2 regions of the Streptomyces sp. NPDC030296 genome follow, and region 1 is predicted to be linked to the other one. Evidence: riboswitches for the same ligand, from Rfam matches in the RefSeq annotation. Region 1 holds a riboswitch; the other holds the start of a gene.
What was found. Region 1 has a riboswitch for glycine ahead of gcvT (glycine cleavage system aminomethyltransferase GcvT). Riboswitches for the same ligand answer to the same signal wherever they lie in the genome.
Positions count from the first base shown of each region.

Region 2: another riboswitch for glycine. It lies ahead of gcvP (aminomethyl-transferring glycine dehydrogenase); the one in region 1 lies ahead of gcvT (glycine cleavage system aminomethyltransferase GcvT).

Region 1 covers NZ_JBVICQ010000012.1:294,873-301,755, forward strand. Annotated here, with positions in the region: gene ACZ4Z3_RS31715 (ABC transporter permease) at 1-656, opposite strand, end outside; gene ACZ4Z3_RS31720 (hypothetical protein) at 1,294-1,866, shown strand; gene ACZ4Z3_RS31725 (enhanced serine sensitivity protein SseB C-terminal domain-containing protein) at 2,060-2,848, opposite strand; gene ACZ4Z3_RS31730 (enhanced serine sensitivity protein SseB) at 3,042-3,818, opposite strand; gene ACZ4Z3_RS31735 (AAA family ATPase) at 3,948-4,622, opposite strand; glycine riboswitch at 4,867-4,964, shown strand; glycine riboswitch at 4,965-5,089, shown strand; gene gcvT (glycine cleavage system aminomethyltransferase GcvT) at 5,162-6,286, shown strand; gene gcvH (glycine cleavage system protein GcvH) at 6,454-6,831, shown strand; partial or broken gene ACZ4Z3_RS31750 (serine hydroxymethyltransferase) at 6,846-6,883, shown strand, end outside.
Region 2 covers NZ_JBVICQ010000005.1:604,932-611,814, forward strand. Annotated here, with positions in the region: gene ACZ4Z3_RS18190 (DUF5999 family protein) at 1-110, shown strand, start outside; gene gcvP (aminomethyl-transferring glycine dehydrogenase) at 228-3,113, opposite strand; glycine riboswitch at 3,285-3,381, opposite strand; gene ACZ4Z3_RS18200 (PRC-barrel domain-containing protein) at 3,508-3,876, shown strand; gene ACZ4Z3_RS18205 (DNA polymerase IV) at 3,938-5,359, opposite strand; gene ACZ4Z3_RS18210 (MerR family transcriptional regulator) at 5,531-6,214, opposite strand; gene ACZ4Z3_RS18215 (bifunctional nuclease family protein) at 6,645-6,883, opposite strand, start outside.

The sequences.
Region 1 (6,883 bases):
GCCATGGTCTGGGCGCGCACGATGCGCCCCATGTACGGCCAGTTGAAGAAGCCGATGACGAAGATGAGCACCGAGATGTGCAGGGGAAGTCCTTCGAGGCCGAAGGCGCCGCCCTGCAGCGTGGCGGAGATGGCGATGGCGAACAGCAGCAGCGGGAACGCCAGGAAGGTGTCCATCAGCCGGCTGATGATCGAGTCGACCCGGCCGCCGTAGTAGCCGGCGAGGAGGCCGAGCACGGTGCCGATGGCGTTGGACAGGACAGTCGCGCCGAAGGCGACGACCAGGGAGACCCAGGAGCCCTCCAGGATGCGGGCGAGGATGTCGCGGCCGAACTTCGGCTCGACACCGAGCGGGTGGTCCCAGCTCATCCCGCCGAAGTCACCCTTCGGCAGGGAGGTGTTGGGGTCGATCAGGTCCTGGTTGAAGGCGTTGGGGTCGAGTCCGAGCAGCGACTGCAGCGGCCGGGAGAGGGCCGCGATCAGGATCAGCAGGACGACCACGACTCCGCCGGCCACCGCCACCTTGTCGCGCTTGAAGCGGGTCCAGGCGATCTGGCCGAGCGAACGGCCCTCGATCCTCTTGGCCTCGACACCTTCCAGCACGGCCTCGGGCTGTGCCTCGGCCTGCGATCCGGTCGTCTCAATGGGTGCGGTCATCGTCCCTCGTGCTTGCCCGTGCCGGTGGTTGCCGACTGTGCTTGGCGGCCGCCCGGGTCTGCGGTGCGGTCCGTTGCCACTACTGCCGTCGTTCTCTCGCGTACTTCTTGCTTGTGACCCGGTGTCAACGTCGCTGTCTCGCCGTGCCGTTCGGAGGGAGAGGCGCATACGGCACTGAACACCACCGTATGAACAGCACGTTCGGCCGACCCCCCACCGCTCTGGGGGAGTCTTCAACGGTGGCGCGATCAGGCACCAGACCCGACGGCGAATGTATGCGTAACCGTGATGTGGCCAGCAGGGTTCCGGAATCCGAACATCGCATGCGGGTGAGCGGCACCGAACGGACTGTTACAAGTGACCCAGGTCACAGAACGAGTTCGCCATGTCCAGATCACCCGCAATCACCCCCTTCGGGTGCGTGGCAATTCGGGCGAAGAACACATGCCACCAGGCGCTCGACCAAGTATTCCCCGGGTATTTGAGGTTCGTCTGAGCGTTGCTTCGTAACAGAATCCCCGGCCCATTGCGAGCCGTCTCGACAGCCCACTAACTTCTTCTCCGCCGGGGTGGACCGACCCACTCCCCCGGACAGCGAAATGAATTGACCGGGTCGACGGGGAAAACGGGGATACAAATGAATCTGCGCAACAAGCGTGCTCTTTCCGCGACGTTCGCGACGACCGCGCTCGTCACCGGTGCGTTCACGGCCGTGCCGGCCACGGCGAGCGCCGCCGACCAGGCCCCCATGCGCTGCGAGGGCTACACCTACTCCAAGGTGATCAAGCTCGGCACGCCGTGGTACGCCTCCCGCGGCCCGGTGGTCAGCAAGCGCAACAGCAGCTCCAGCAAGTCGACCCTGGTCTACTCGATCAAGACCACCAAGACCCGTACGACGACCTGGGGCGGCGAGGCCAGCGCCAGCGTGGGCTGGGGCATCGCCCAGGTCGAGGCGAAGACCAAGTACGAGGTGGCCAAGTCCGTCGCCAAGGGCCGCACCGTCACCAACCGTATGACGGTCGACCCGGGCAAGCGGGGCTACACCCAGCCGATGGTCGAGTACCAGAAGTTCCAGGTCGAGCGCTGGCGCGAGCTCGGCAACTGCAAGCACGACCGTATCGAGATCGTCGGCATTCTGAAGGGAATCACTTCTTCCCTGCACTTCGCGGAATGCCAGACGCGGCAGGCGTCCTGCACGCCGAAGCCGTAATTCCGGCGGCTTTCCGGAAGAGTGCATATTCGTTCGGGCCCGTGAACGAAAGTGCGCCACCACGGAAACACGCAAAAGGAAAAATGAGCGGCGTTCACCGGCACGGGGGCAGGTGAACGCATGACGGAGCCCCCGGTTCCGGGCAGGTTCGTCATCGAACCGGACCGGGGCCGGGGACTCCCGCCGTACCGGGTCAGTAGCCGCCCGGGTAGCCGTAGCCGCCGGCGGCCGGGGCCTGGGCCGGGGCACCGTGGGCCTCACGGTCGTAGAAGGGGCGGGCGGCGGCCCGCAGCCACATCGCGACCGGGTCGTACTCGTCGGACATGGCGACCGTGGAGACGGGCAGCCCGTCCGGGACGGCGCCGATCGACTGCTGCATCATCGCGCGCACCGAGTCGACGGCGGACGGCGAGGTGTCGTACACGTCGAGGCCGATCGCCAGGTAGGGGGCGCCGAGCGAGGGCTGCACCCAGGCGCGGCGCAGCGAGCGCACGGCCGGGGTGCGGTGGGCGTTCTGCGTGAGCAGGGCGTAGAACTGCGGGATCTCGATGCCTGGCTCGGACAGCCGCAGCGGGCCCGCGGGCTGCCGCTCCAGACCCGTGGCGATCCGGCGCAGATCCAGCCAGGGAATGCCGACGCCGCCGCCCGGGGCGTGCGGGTTGAGCCAGAGTCCGTAGTGGTCGGGGTAGAGCGTGCGGGCCACGTCGAGGCCGTCGACGACCTCGTAACTGCGGTTCCAGCCGCTGGCGGAGAGCTCCTGGGCGGAGGTGACGCAGGGCGCGTAGTTGAACCCGTCCACCTCCATGTTCCCGTACTGGGCGTCGGGGGAGCCTGCCTGGCCGTGCCACAGGAGCATCCAGACCTGGCCGGTGGCGGGGGTCGCGAGGGCACGCAGCAACGCCTCGTAGGCGTCGTAACGCCCCGGCGTCACCTGGCGCAGCATGTGCTCGACCTGCCCGGTCGCCGTGCCGCTCGCGCTCACGTCAGCCGCCCTTCGGTTTGGAGCTGGTGGTGTCGGACCCTGGTTGTGGAAAACCAGCTTAGGTGGTGTGCGGGTCGAGCCGGTCAGGGCTCGGGGCTTGCTGTGCGTCGCGGGCCCCGGTGTCGTCGTGGCTGGTCGCGCCCCGCGGCGCAGCCGCCGACGCCGCCGCCCCGCGCCCTGTCGGGGGCCGGTGTCAGTAGCCCTGTTGGTAGAAGGGGCGGACCTTCTCGCGGAGCCAGTCGCCCACCGGGTCCTGGGCCACGTCCAGGAAGACCATGTTGACCGGCCAGACCACCGGTTGTGTGCCGAGGGCGCGGCCGAGGGCGTCCAGGGGGAGGGTGCGGTCCGCCTCCCAGGAGACCAGGTCGACACCGATGAACATGACGGGGTCGGCCGTCTCGATGGCGGCGAGGCAGCGGCGGGCGCTGAGGACGACGCCGGTCGCGGCGAACTCGGCGGAGGCCGCGGCGAGGAAGTCCACCGGGTCGTCCTGCCAGTCCGGTTCGAACAGGCGGACCCGGGCGCCGCTCGCCGACCCGTCCAGCGGGGTCCGGGCGGCCCGGCACAGCTCGGCCACGGCGGGCGGCGGCAGCGGGATGCCCACGACACCGTCCGGGTTCAGGGCGAGGCCGACCTGCGGGGGCAGCCCGCGGGCGAACTCGACGGCCGGGGCGATCGTGAACGACATGTGGCTGCCGACGACCTGGCGGAACTGCTCCTCGGAGCTGAACACCGGCACGTACACCTGGCCGTCCAGCTGCATCGTCGGCAGATCCAGCTCGCGGCTGTGCCGTCCCCCGCCCTCGGGCAGCGGCACCCACACGAAGCTGCGGGCCAGCACCTCGACGATGCGCGGGCCGGCCCCCGGCACCCCGAGGGAGGCGGACAGCACCTCCTCCAGCTCATTGCCGGGCCACCCGCCGTGTCCATGAGGGTGTGCCTGTGCCGGGAAGTCCGCCGGGAAGTCCATCTGCCGCCTACCGCTTTACTCCGTGATGCTGTTGTCCCTGCACCTTAATGCCCCCCGCCGACAAAGGGGACGGCCCGGCGGCCGCCCTCGACGACGGCCCGGCCCCGCCCCCTGCGGGCGGGCCCGCTCTCAGCCGTCGAAGCCGATCCGGTTCAGCGCGTCCGCCGCGGCCCGGTCGATCAGCACCGCCGATCCGCAGCCCTCCGGCAGGCGCCCCTCCTCCACGGACCGCAGCAGCCGGGTCATCGCCCCCCGGTGCCGGGCGAAGGCGTACCGGGACACCCCGCGTCCCCGCTCCCGCTGTCCGTCGCGCGCCTCACCGGGGGTGACGTCGAGCAGCAGCAGATGGAGGGTGCCGCCCCTGCGGACGGCCTCGCGGGCGAGCCAGCGCCGCACCCATGCCTGGGTTCCGCAGTCGTGCACGACGACGCCCTCACCGGAGCGCAGCGCACGCCGGAGCCCGGCGTAGTGCGCGAGGCGGACGAACGGCCGGTACACGGCGTACGGCAGGACGCGCGCCAGGCGCGCGTCGAAGCGGTCACGCGTGTCCTGGGAGTCGATCCGCGGTCCCGGCACCGTGCGCCGCATCAGGGTCGACTTGCCGCTGCCGGGGAGCCCGGTGACGACCACGAGGTCGACCGGCGCGAACGACAGCACGCGCGGGCTGCGTCCGGAGCGCTCCCTGAGGTCTCGGACGACCGCCCTCGGGAAGGGGCCGCAGGCCGCGGCGGCCGGGCCGACGGGCTGCTCGGGCAGGGCGAGGCCCGAGGTCGTCGCGTACGCCGTGGTCCTGTCCACCGTGATCGTCCTCCCCAGGGGTCGGGAGACCCATCCCCACAGACTGTAAAGAGAAGGTAATGCCCGATCGCTCCTGATTCAGTCCTCGTACTGCCACAAGAGTGCAACGGACCGCTCTGTCTGTCCCCCGAATTCGTGCACCGCCCGGGACCGGGGCGCCCGGCCCGACACCTCCCCGCCCCGGAACCTCCCCCTGCCGTGCCGCGCCGATGCGTGCAATGATGTGCGCGCCAACTGCATACCGGCCGCTTGAATCCGCGCGGGAGAGCTCCCAGCAGTCTTCGCTGGGGCGCCGAAGGAGCAAGTCCCTCCCTTGAATCTCTCAGGCCCAGATACCGCGCGGGCGAGGCACATCTGAAAAGCGAGCCGCTGCGCCAGTGGCTCCACCCAAGGTGCAAACCGCGACCACCGCCGCGTCATCAGGACGTACGGTCGTGGTGAACCTCTCAGGTTCCGATGACAGATGGGGAGGAACGTCCTCGCCTTCCCCCACGCTCGGCTTCGCTCGCGCGTGAGGGACCCCCATCGCCTTGGGAGCAGAACCGATGAGCAGTAGCCCCACCGCCGGACCGCGCCGTACCGCGCTCGATGCGCTGCATCGCTCGCTCGGCGCGACGATGACCGATTTCGCGGGCTGGGACATGCCCCTGCGCTACGGCTCCGAACGCGACGAGCACAACGCCGTACGGACCCGGGCCGGGCTGTTCGACCTCTCCCACATGGGCGAGATCACCGTCACCGGCCCCCAGGCGGCCGCGCTCCTCGACTACGCCCTCGTCGGGAACATCGGCGGCGTGAAGACGGGCCGCGCCCGCTACACCATGATCTGCCGCGAGGACGGCGGCATCCTCGACGACCTGATCGTCTACCGCCTGGCCGACACCGAGTACATGGTCGTCGCGAACGCCTCCAACGCCCAGGTGGTGCTGGACGCGCTGGTGGAGCGCGCGGCCGGGTTCGACGCCGAGGTCCGCGACGACCGCGACGCGTACGCACTGCTCGCGGTCCAGGGCCCCGAGTCCCCCGGCATCGTGAAGGCGCTCACCGACGCCGACCTCGACGGCCTGAAGTACTACGCGGGCCTGCCCGGCACGGTCGCTGGCGTCCCGGCGCTGATCGCGCGCACCGGGTACACCGGCGAGGACGGCTTCGAGCTGTTCGTGAAGCCGGAGCACGCCGTGGAGCTGTGGCAGGCGCTGACCGAGGCGGGCGAGGGCGTCGGCCTGGTGCCGTGCGGCCTGTCCTGCCGGGACACGCTGCGCCTGGAGGCGGGCATGCCGCTGTACGGGCACGAGCTGACCACCGAACTGACGCCCTTCGACGCCGGGCTCGGCCGGGTGGTGAAGTTCGAGAAGGAGGGCGACTTCGTGGGCCGCGCGGCCCTGCGCGAGGCCGCCGAGAACGCCAACCACGAGCCGCAGGTCCTCGTCGGCCTGATCGCCGAGGGCCGTCGGGTCCCCCGCGCCGGGTACCCCGTCGTCGCCGAGGGCAAGGTGATCGGCGAGGTCACCTCCGGCGCCCCCTCCCCCACACTGGGCAAGCCGATCGCGATGGCGTACGTCGACGCCATGTACGCCGCCCCGGGCACCACCGGGGTCGCTGTGGACATCCGCGGCAGCCACGAGCCGTTCGAGGTCGTGGCGCTGCCGTTCTACAAGCGGTCCAGGTGACACCGTCGTAGTCGGCTCACCGTCGTTCAGAAGCGGCATGGCGTGGTCGTGCGGAACGGCACGGCAGCGCACCCGAGCGTGACAAAGGGCACATCCGCCCTGTTCAACAGCGGTTCCAGCAGTCCCTCATTCATCACCACTCCCCCGCGTACAGGAGAATTCAGGCCATGAGCAACCCCCAGCAGCTGCGCTACAGCAAGGAGCACGAGTGGCTGTCGGCCGCCGAGGACGGCGTCTCGACGGTGGGCATCACGGAGCACGCGGCCAACGCGCTCGGCGATGTCGTCTACACCCAGCTCCCCGAGGTGGGCTCCACGGTGACCGCGGGCGAGTCCTGCGGCGAGCTGGAGTCGACGAAGTCCGTCAGCGACCTGTACTCCCCGGTGAGCGGTGAGGTCACCGAGGTCAACGAGGACGTGGTGAACGATCCGTCGCTGGTGAACACGGCCCCCTTCGAGGGCGGCTGGCTGTTCAAGGTGCGGATCACGGACGAGCCGGGCGACCTGCTCTCCGCCGACGAGTACACCGCCTTCATCGCCGGCTGAGAGGTCGTAGCACCATGTCGCTTCTGAACACGCCCCTGCACGAGCTGGACCC
Region 2 (6,883 bases), on a different contig from region 1:
TCTGCAACGGCGTTCTGCTCTTCGAGGACACCGGTGAGCTCCTTCCCGACGGCCAGATCATCGCCCCGCACCGCCCGCTCGACAGCGGCACGGTGATGACGGCGGCCTGAGCCGCGAGAGGTGCGCACAGGGCGAGCGTCCCCGCAGGCGGACGCCCGCCCGGACACAAAGAGGGGCCGGCCGGAGAAGCACTCTCCGCACCGGCCCCGACGCGTATCCGCGGGCGACTACTCCTCGTAGGCGTCCAGCGGCGGGCAGGAGCAGACCAGGTTCCGGTCACCGAAGGCCTGGTCGATCCGGCGAACCGGCGGCCAGTACTTGTCGGCGGGCTTCACCCCGGCCGGGAACACGGCCTCCTCACGGGTGTACGCGTGGTTCCACTCGTCGCCCAGCGCGGCCGCGGTGTGCGGGGCGTTCCGCAGCGGGTTGTCCTCTGCGGGCCACTCGCCCGAACCGACCTTCTCGATCTCCGCGCGGATCGCGATCATCGCGTCGCAGAACCGGTCCAGTTCGGCGAGGTCCTCCGACTCGGTCGGCTCGATCATCAGCGTCCCCGCCACCGGGAACGACATCGTCGGCGCGTGGAAGCCGTAGTCGATCAGCCGCTTGGCGATGTCGTCGACGCTGACCCCGGTCGTCTTCGCGAGCGGCCGCAGGTCGACGATGCACTCGTGCGCGACGAGCCCGCCCGGACCGGTGTACAGCACGGGGTAGTGCGGCTCCAGCCGCTTGGCGATGTAGTTGGCGCTGAGCACGGCGACCTGCGTCGCCCTCTTGAGGCCCTCGCCTCCCATCAGCCGGACGTACGACCACGAGATCGGCAGGATGCCCGCCGAGCCCCACGGGGCGGCCGAGATCGGGCCCACACCGGTCTCCGGGCCGGCCGCGGGCTGCATCGGGTGGTTCGGCAGATACGGCGCCAGGTGCTCCCTGACCGCCACGGGCCCGACACCGGGACCGCCGCCGCCGTGCGGGATGCAGAACGTCTTGTGCAGGTTCAGGTGCGAGACGTCACCGCCGAAGTGGCCCGGCTTGGCGAGGCCAACCAGCGCGTTGAGGTTGGCGCCGTCGACGTACACCTGGCCGCCGGCGTCGTGCACCTGGGCGCAGATGTCGGCGACGTGCTCCTCGAACACACCGTGCGTCGACGGGTAGGTGATCATCAGCACGGCCAGCTCGTCGCGGTACTGCTCGATCTTGGCCCGCAGGTCCTCGACGTCGATCTCGCCGTCCTCGGCGGTCTTCACGACGACGACCTTCATGCCCGCCATCACGGCGCTCGCGGCGTTGGTGCCGTGCGCCGAGGACGGGATCAGGCAGACGGTGCGCTGGTCGTCGCCGTTGGCCCGGTGGTAGCCGCGCACGGCGAGCAGGCCCGCCAGCTCACCCTGCGAGCCGGCGTTCGGCTGGAGCGACACCTTGTCGTATCCGGTGACCTCGGCGAGCCGCTCCTCCAGCTCACGGATCAGCGTCAGATAGCCCTGCGCCTGCGCCGCGGGCGCGAAGGGGTGCAGCTGCCCGAACTCGGGCCAGGTCACCGGCTCCATCTCGGTGGTCGCGTTGAGCTTCATCGTGCAGGAGCCCAGCGGGATCATGCCCCGGTCGAGCGCGTAGTCCCGGTCGGCGAGACGGCGCAGGTAGCGCAGCATCGCGGTCTCGGACCGGTGCTCGTGGAACACGGGATGCGTGAGGTACTCGTCGGAGCGCAGCAGCGCCTCGGGCAGCGTGTCCTCGGCGACGGCGTCGAGGTCCTCGACGTTGCCCTCCACCCCGAACGCCGTCCACACGGCACCCAGCTGCGCCCGCGTGGTGGTCTCGTCGCAGGAGACGGACACCTGGTCGGCGTCCACGAGGTGCAGGTTCACGCCGTGCTGCCGCGCGGCAGCGACGACCTCGGCGGCCCGTCCCGGCACCCGGGCGGTGAGCGTGTCGAAGTACGCGCCGTGCACGACCTCGACGCCGCCCGCGGCGAGCCCGGCGGCGAGGACGGTGGCGTACCGGTGGGTGCGCCGGGCGATGGTCCGCAGCCCCTCGGGGCCGTGGTAGACGGCGTACATGCCGGCCATCACGGCGAGCAGCACCTGGGCGGTGCAGATGTTGCTGGTCGCCTTCTCCCGGCGGATGTGCTGCTCACGGGTCTGGAGGGCGAGCCGGTACGCCTTGTGCCCGTCCGCGTCCACGGAGACGCCCACGAGCCGTCCAGGCAGGCTGCGCGCGAACTTCTCGTGCACGGCCATGTAGCCCGCGTGCGGCCCGCCGAAGCCCATCGGCACACCGAAGCGCTGCGTCGTGCCGACCGCGATGTCGGCGCCCAGCTCACCGGGCGGGGTCAGCAGGGTGAGGGCGAGCAGGTCGGCGGCGACGGTGACGAGCGCCCCGAGGCCGTGGGCCTGCTCGATGACCGGCTTGAGGTCGCGTACGGCACCGGAGGCACCCGGGTACTGCAGGAGTACGCCGTTGATCTCGCGGGAGGCGATGTCGGCGGGGATGCCGTCGCTGAGGTCGGCGACGACGACCTCGACCCCGGTCGGCTCGGCGCGGGTCTCGATCACGGCGATGGTCTGCGGCAGCGTGTCCGCGTCGACCAGGAAGAGGCCCTTCTTGTTCCGGCCCATGCGCCGGGACAGGGACATGGCCTCGGCGGCGGCCGTGCCCTCGTCGAGCAGGGAGGCTCCGGAGGTGGGCAGCCCGGTGAGCTCGGCGACCATGGTCTGGAAGTTGAGCAGCGCTTCGAGCCGCCCCTGGGAGATCTCGGGCTGGTAAGGCGTGTAGGCCGTGTACCAGGCGGGGTTCTCCATGACGTTCCGCAGGATGACCGGCGGGGTGAACGTCCCGTAGTAGCCGAGCCCGATCATGGAGCCCAGCACCTGGTTGCGGTCGGCGAGCGAGCGCAGCTCGGCGAGCACCTCGGCCTCGGTGCGGGCGCCCGGCAGCTTCAGCGCCTCAGCGTTCTTGATCACATCGGGGACCGCGGCGGCCGTCAGCTCGTCGAGCGAGCCGTATCCGACGTGGGCGAGCATCTTGGCCCGGGCCTCGGCGTCGGGTCCGATGTGACGCCGCTCGAACGGGATGCCCTGTTCGAGCTCTGTGAGCGGAATGCGGTGGGCGGTCATTGCGGAGGCCTCCTGGTCTGACACGACCTTCGAGGGCACCACGGCATGGGTGCCCGACGGCCTCCCCCTCTGTCATCTCGACCTGAGAGCTTCACCGGCCCGGGTAGGGGCCGGCTTTCACCGTCGGTGAGAGCGGAAACCGTCGACACCCGCTCTGCTTTCCAGAGTGACCTCGTCCGTGCGGTACGTGAGCCTGAGAGATTCCGGGGAGGATTTGCTCCTTCGGCGCCTCCGGATGGTGTCCGGAGGACTCTCCCGCACGGGTTCAACAGCCGCTGCCAGCGTATCAGCGCGGTCAACGCACGCGCCTTCGAGTGGCCGCCGTCCCGGTTGTGCCTTTTCGTAGTGGTGAGGAAGGATTTGCAAACCCCCATGGCGACCACTTGGAGGGCCCGTGCAGACCGACATCGATCCGCGCAATCTGATCGGCCGCAAGGCGTTCGACCGCAAGGGCACCAAGATCGGCACCGTGGACGAGGTCTACCTCGACGACGCGACCGGCGTCCCCGAGTGGGCCGCGATACGCATGGGCCTCTTCGGCCGCGACGCCTTCATCCCCCTCGAGCCCAGCGAACTCGTCGAGGGCTCCCTCCGCGTCCCTTTCGACCGCGCGCTCATCAAGGACGCCCCCGACTTCGGTGTCGGCCGCCACCTCTCCCCCGAACAGGAACTCCAGCTCTACCACCACTACGGCCTGGACATAGCCCCGCCGCCCCCGCTGGACCACGACTTCGGCAACGTCGCGAGCCAGGAAGACCCCTGAACCCACCCCGTCCCCACTCCGCGCCGCCTCGACACGGCCTCTCAGCCCCACAGTGGCCCCTTCATCCCGACGCCCTCCCCGCCCCTCCCTCGTGCTCCGTTCCCGGCCCCGGCACGGGCACCGCCTCCGAAGGTCGCACCGGCCCGCCCGGCACCAGCGGCAGCGGGTCCACCGCCTCGAGATCCGGGTCGTCCGTCCGGAACGTCCGCACCCGCCCCGGCTCCTTGTCCTCGGGCGTCTCGAACCGCACGGTGACCCGCCCGAGCCCGCTTCCCTGCACCCAGCCGTGCCCGTACTCGGAGTGCCATACGTCGTGCCCGGCCGACCACCGACGCTCGACGACATGCCCCGCGCTCCTCTCGTCAGCAACGGCCTCCTCCACCGTCTCCTCCTCAGGAAGCTCCGGCTCCCCCGCGGCCTGGGCGAACAGGTCCTCCTGCGTGTAGTCGGCGAGCCCGCTGACCCCGACCCCCAGCAGCCGTACCCCACCGGTGGTGTCGACGGCCTCCAGCAGCCGCCCCGCTGCCTCCCGCACCACGGCCGGATCGTCCGTCGGCCCTCGCAGCGTCTCGGACCGGGTCAGCGTCGAGAAGTCGTACCGCCGTACCTTCAGCACGATCGTCCGCCCCGACAGACCGGCCCCCCTGAGCCGCCGCACACACCGGTCGGCGAGCCGCTGCACCTCCAGCCGGACCCGCACCCGGTCATGGATGTCCACGTCGTAGGTGTCCTCCACGGACACGGACTTGGCGTCCCGCTCGGCGACCACGGCCCGGTCGTCGCGCGCCAGCGCCATGGCGTACAGGCCGTGCCCGTGGGCCTTCCCCAGCAGCCGTACGACCTCGTCCTCGCCGGCCTCCACGATCTCCTCGACGGTGGTGATCCCCGCGCGCCGCAGATGGTCCCCGGTGGCCGGCCCGACGCCGGGGAGGATCCGCACGGACATCGGCCCGAGGAGTGCCCGCTCGGTGCCGGGCTCGATGAGCACCAGCCCGTCCGGCTTGGCCTGCTCGGAGGCGATCTTCGCGAGCATCTTGGACGCGGCGAGCCCCACCGACCCGGTCAGCCCGGTCACTTCCCGTATCTCCTGACGCAGTCGCACGCCCGTCGCACGCGCCGAGGCCTCGTCCCAGGCCACTCCCCCGGCCTCCAGGTCCACGAAGGCCTCATCCAGGCTCAGTGGCTCGACCAGGGGCGACAGGCCGTGCAGCAGCCCCATGACCTGCTGGCTGATCGCCCGGTAGAACGTGAAGCGGGGCGTGAGGTAGGCGGCGTTCGGCGCGAGCCGACGGGCCTGCGCCGTCGGCATGGCCGAGTGCACCCCGAAGACCCTCGCCTCGTAGGAGGCGGTGGCGACCACGCCGCGGGGGCCGATCCCGCCCACGATGACGGCCCTCCCGCGCAGACTCGGCTTGGACGCCTGCTCCACCGAGGCGTAGAAGGCATCCATGTCGAGATGCAGGATCGTGGGCGCGGTTCTCACATCTCCGATGCTGCCCTACACCACTGACAATGCCCTGCCACGGCCCGACGGCGGCCCTGTCGCCGCAGACGACCCGGCCCGGTCATGGGCCGGCCACGCTCCTGACGCCGAGGGCCGGCACCCGCCGCTCGGGCCCGCCGCCACCCGCCGCTCTCGGCCGCGGCGCCCCGATCAGACCGCGCGGTTGCGCCTGCGCGCCAGTTCGTCCGTGGGATTGGGGCGGACCAGGGTCTCGCCCGTGTCGATCCGCTCGCCGTGCAACTGGGAGAGAGCACTTTCCACATCGCGCCAGACGACCCCGACGGCGATTCCGAAGATCCCCTGGCCGCCTTGGAGAAGGGCGTGGACCTCGTCCGGCGAGCTGCATTCGTAGACCGTGGCCCCGTCGCTCATCAGCGTCATCCGCTCCAGATCGCTGAAGCCCCGCTCCCGCAGGTGCTGGACGGCTGTGCGGATGTTCTGCAGGGAGACGCCGGTGTCGAGGAACCGTTTCACGATCTTGAGGACGACGACGTCCCGGAAGCTGTAGAGCCGCTGCGTCCCGGACCCGTGGGCGGACCGCACACTGGGCTCCACCAAGCCGGTGCGGGCCCAGTAGTCGAGCTGGCGATAGGTGATGCCGGCGGCGGCACACGCGGTGGGGCCGCGGTATCCGACGTTCTCGTGCGGCTCGGGCTCTGCCTCCGTGCTGTCATGGACAGCCGTCGGCAACTGTGGAACGGGACCGGCCGCGCCGCCGGAATGGGGATAGCCCCTGCTCGAGCGGAGCCGAGCGCTCGGGGGAGGGTACGAGCCGCTCTCCCCCAGACTGCGTCCGGGGGCACCCCCAGCCGTACCGTCGCCGCTGTTCCTCACGCCGACCTCCGTCCTTGACCTGCCTTATCGACGGTAGGCAGCCACCAGGGGTGCGTCAACGACCGCCACACTCGGCACGCCGAGTGATAATCACCCTGAGAGTGGTTTCCCGTGCCCTTCCGCGGGGAAAGGCTAGCCGAATGTGCTAAGCGGAACCCCAGGACACCGCATCGGCACGTGTCAGGTGCCGGACTCTCGTGACGCCGCCCCCTTGATCGACACGCCCGGGCCCCGACCCGCTCGGTCGGCGCTCCGCTAGGCCGTGGACGGCACGCGGTGCTGCTCCCGCCGGTCACCACTGCGCGGCCCGGTGACGGCGCGGCGGCCCGGCGGTCCACCAGCCGCCCTTGGCGGCGCGTCGGCGACTCGGCCCCGCGCCACGGGCCGACGGCCCGGCGGCCGCGGGGACAGACACCACCGCGGCCCTGCCTCACTGGCTGCTGGTACCGAAGTCCTCCGGCGAGATCTGGTCGAGGAACTCGCGGAACTTCTCCACCTCGTCCTCCTGCTCGTCCGGGATCGCGATGCCCGCGTCGTCGAGCACCCCGTCACTGCCGAAGATCGGCGTCCCGGTGCGCAGCGCCAGCGCTATGGCGTCGGAGGGCCTGGCGCTCACCTCGACACCGCTGGCGAAGACCAGCTCCGCGTAGAAGACGCCTTCACGCAGAT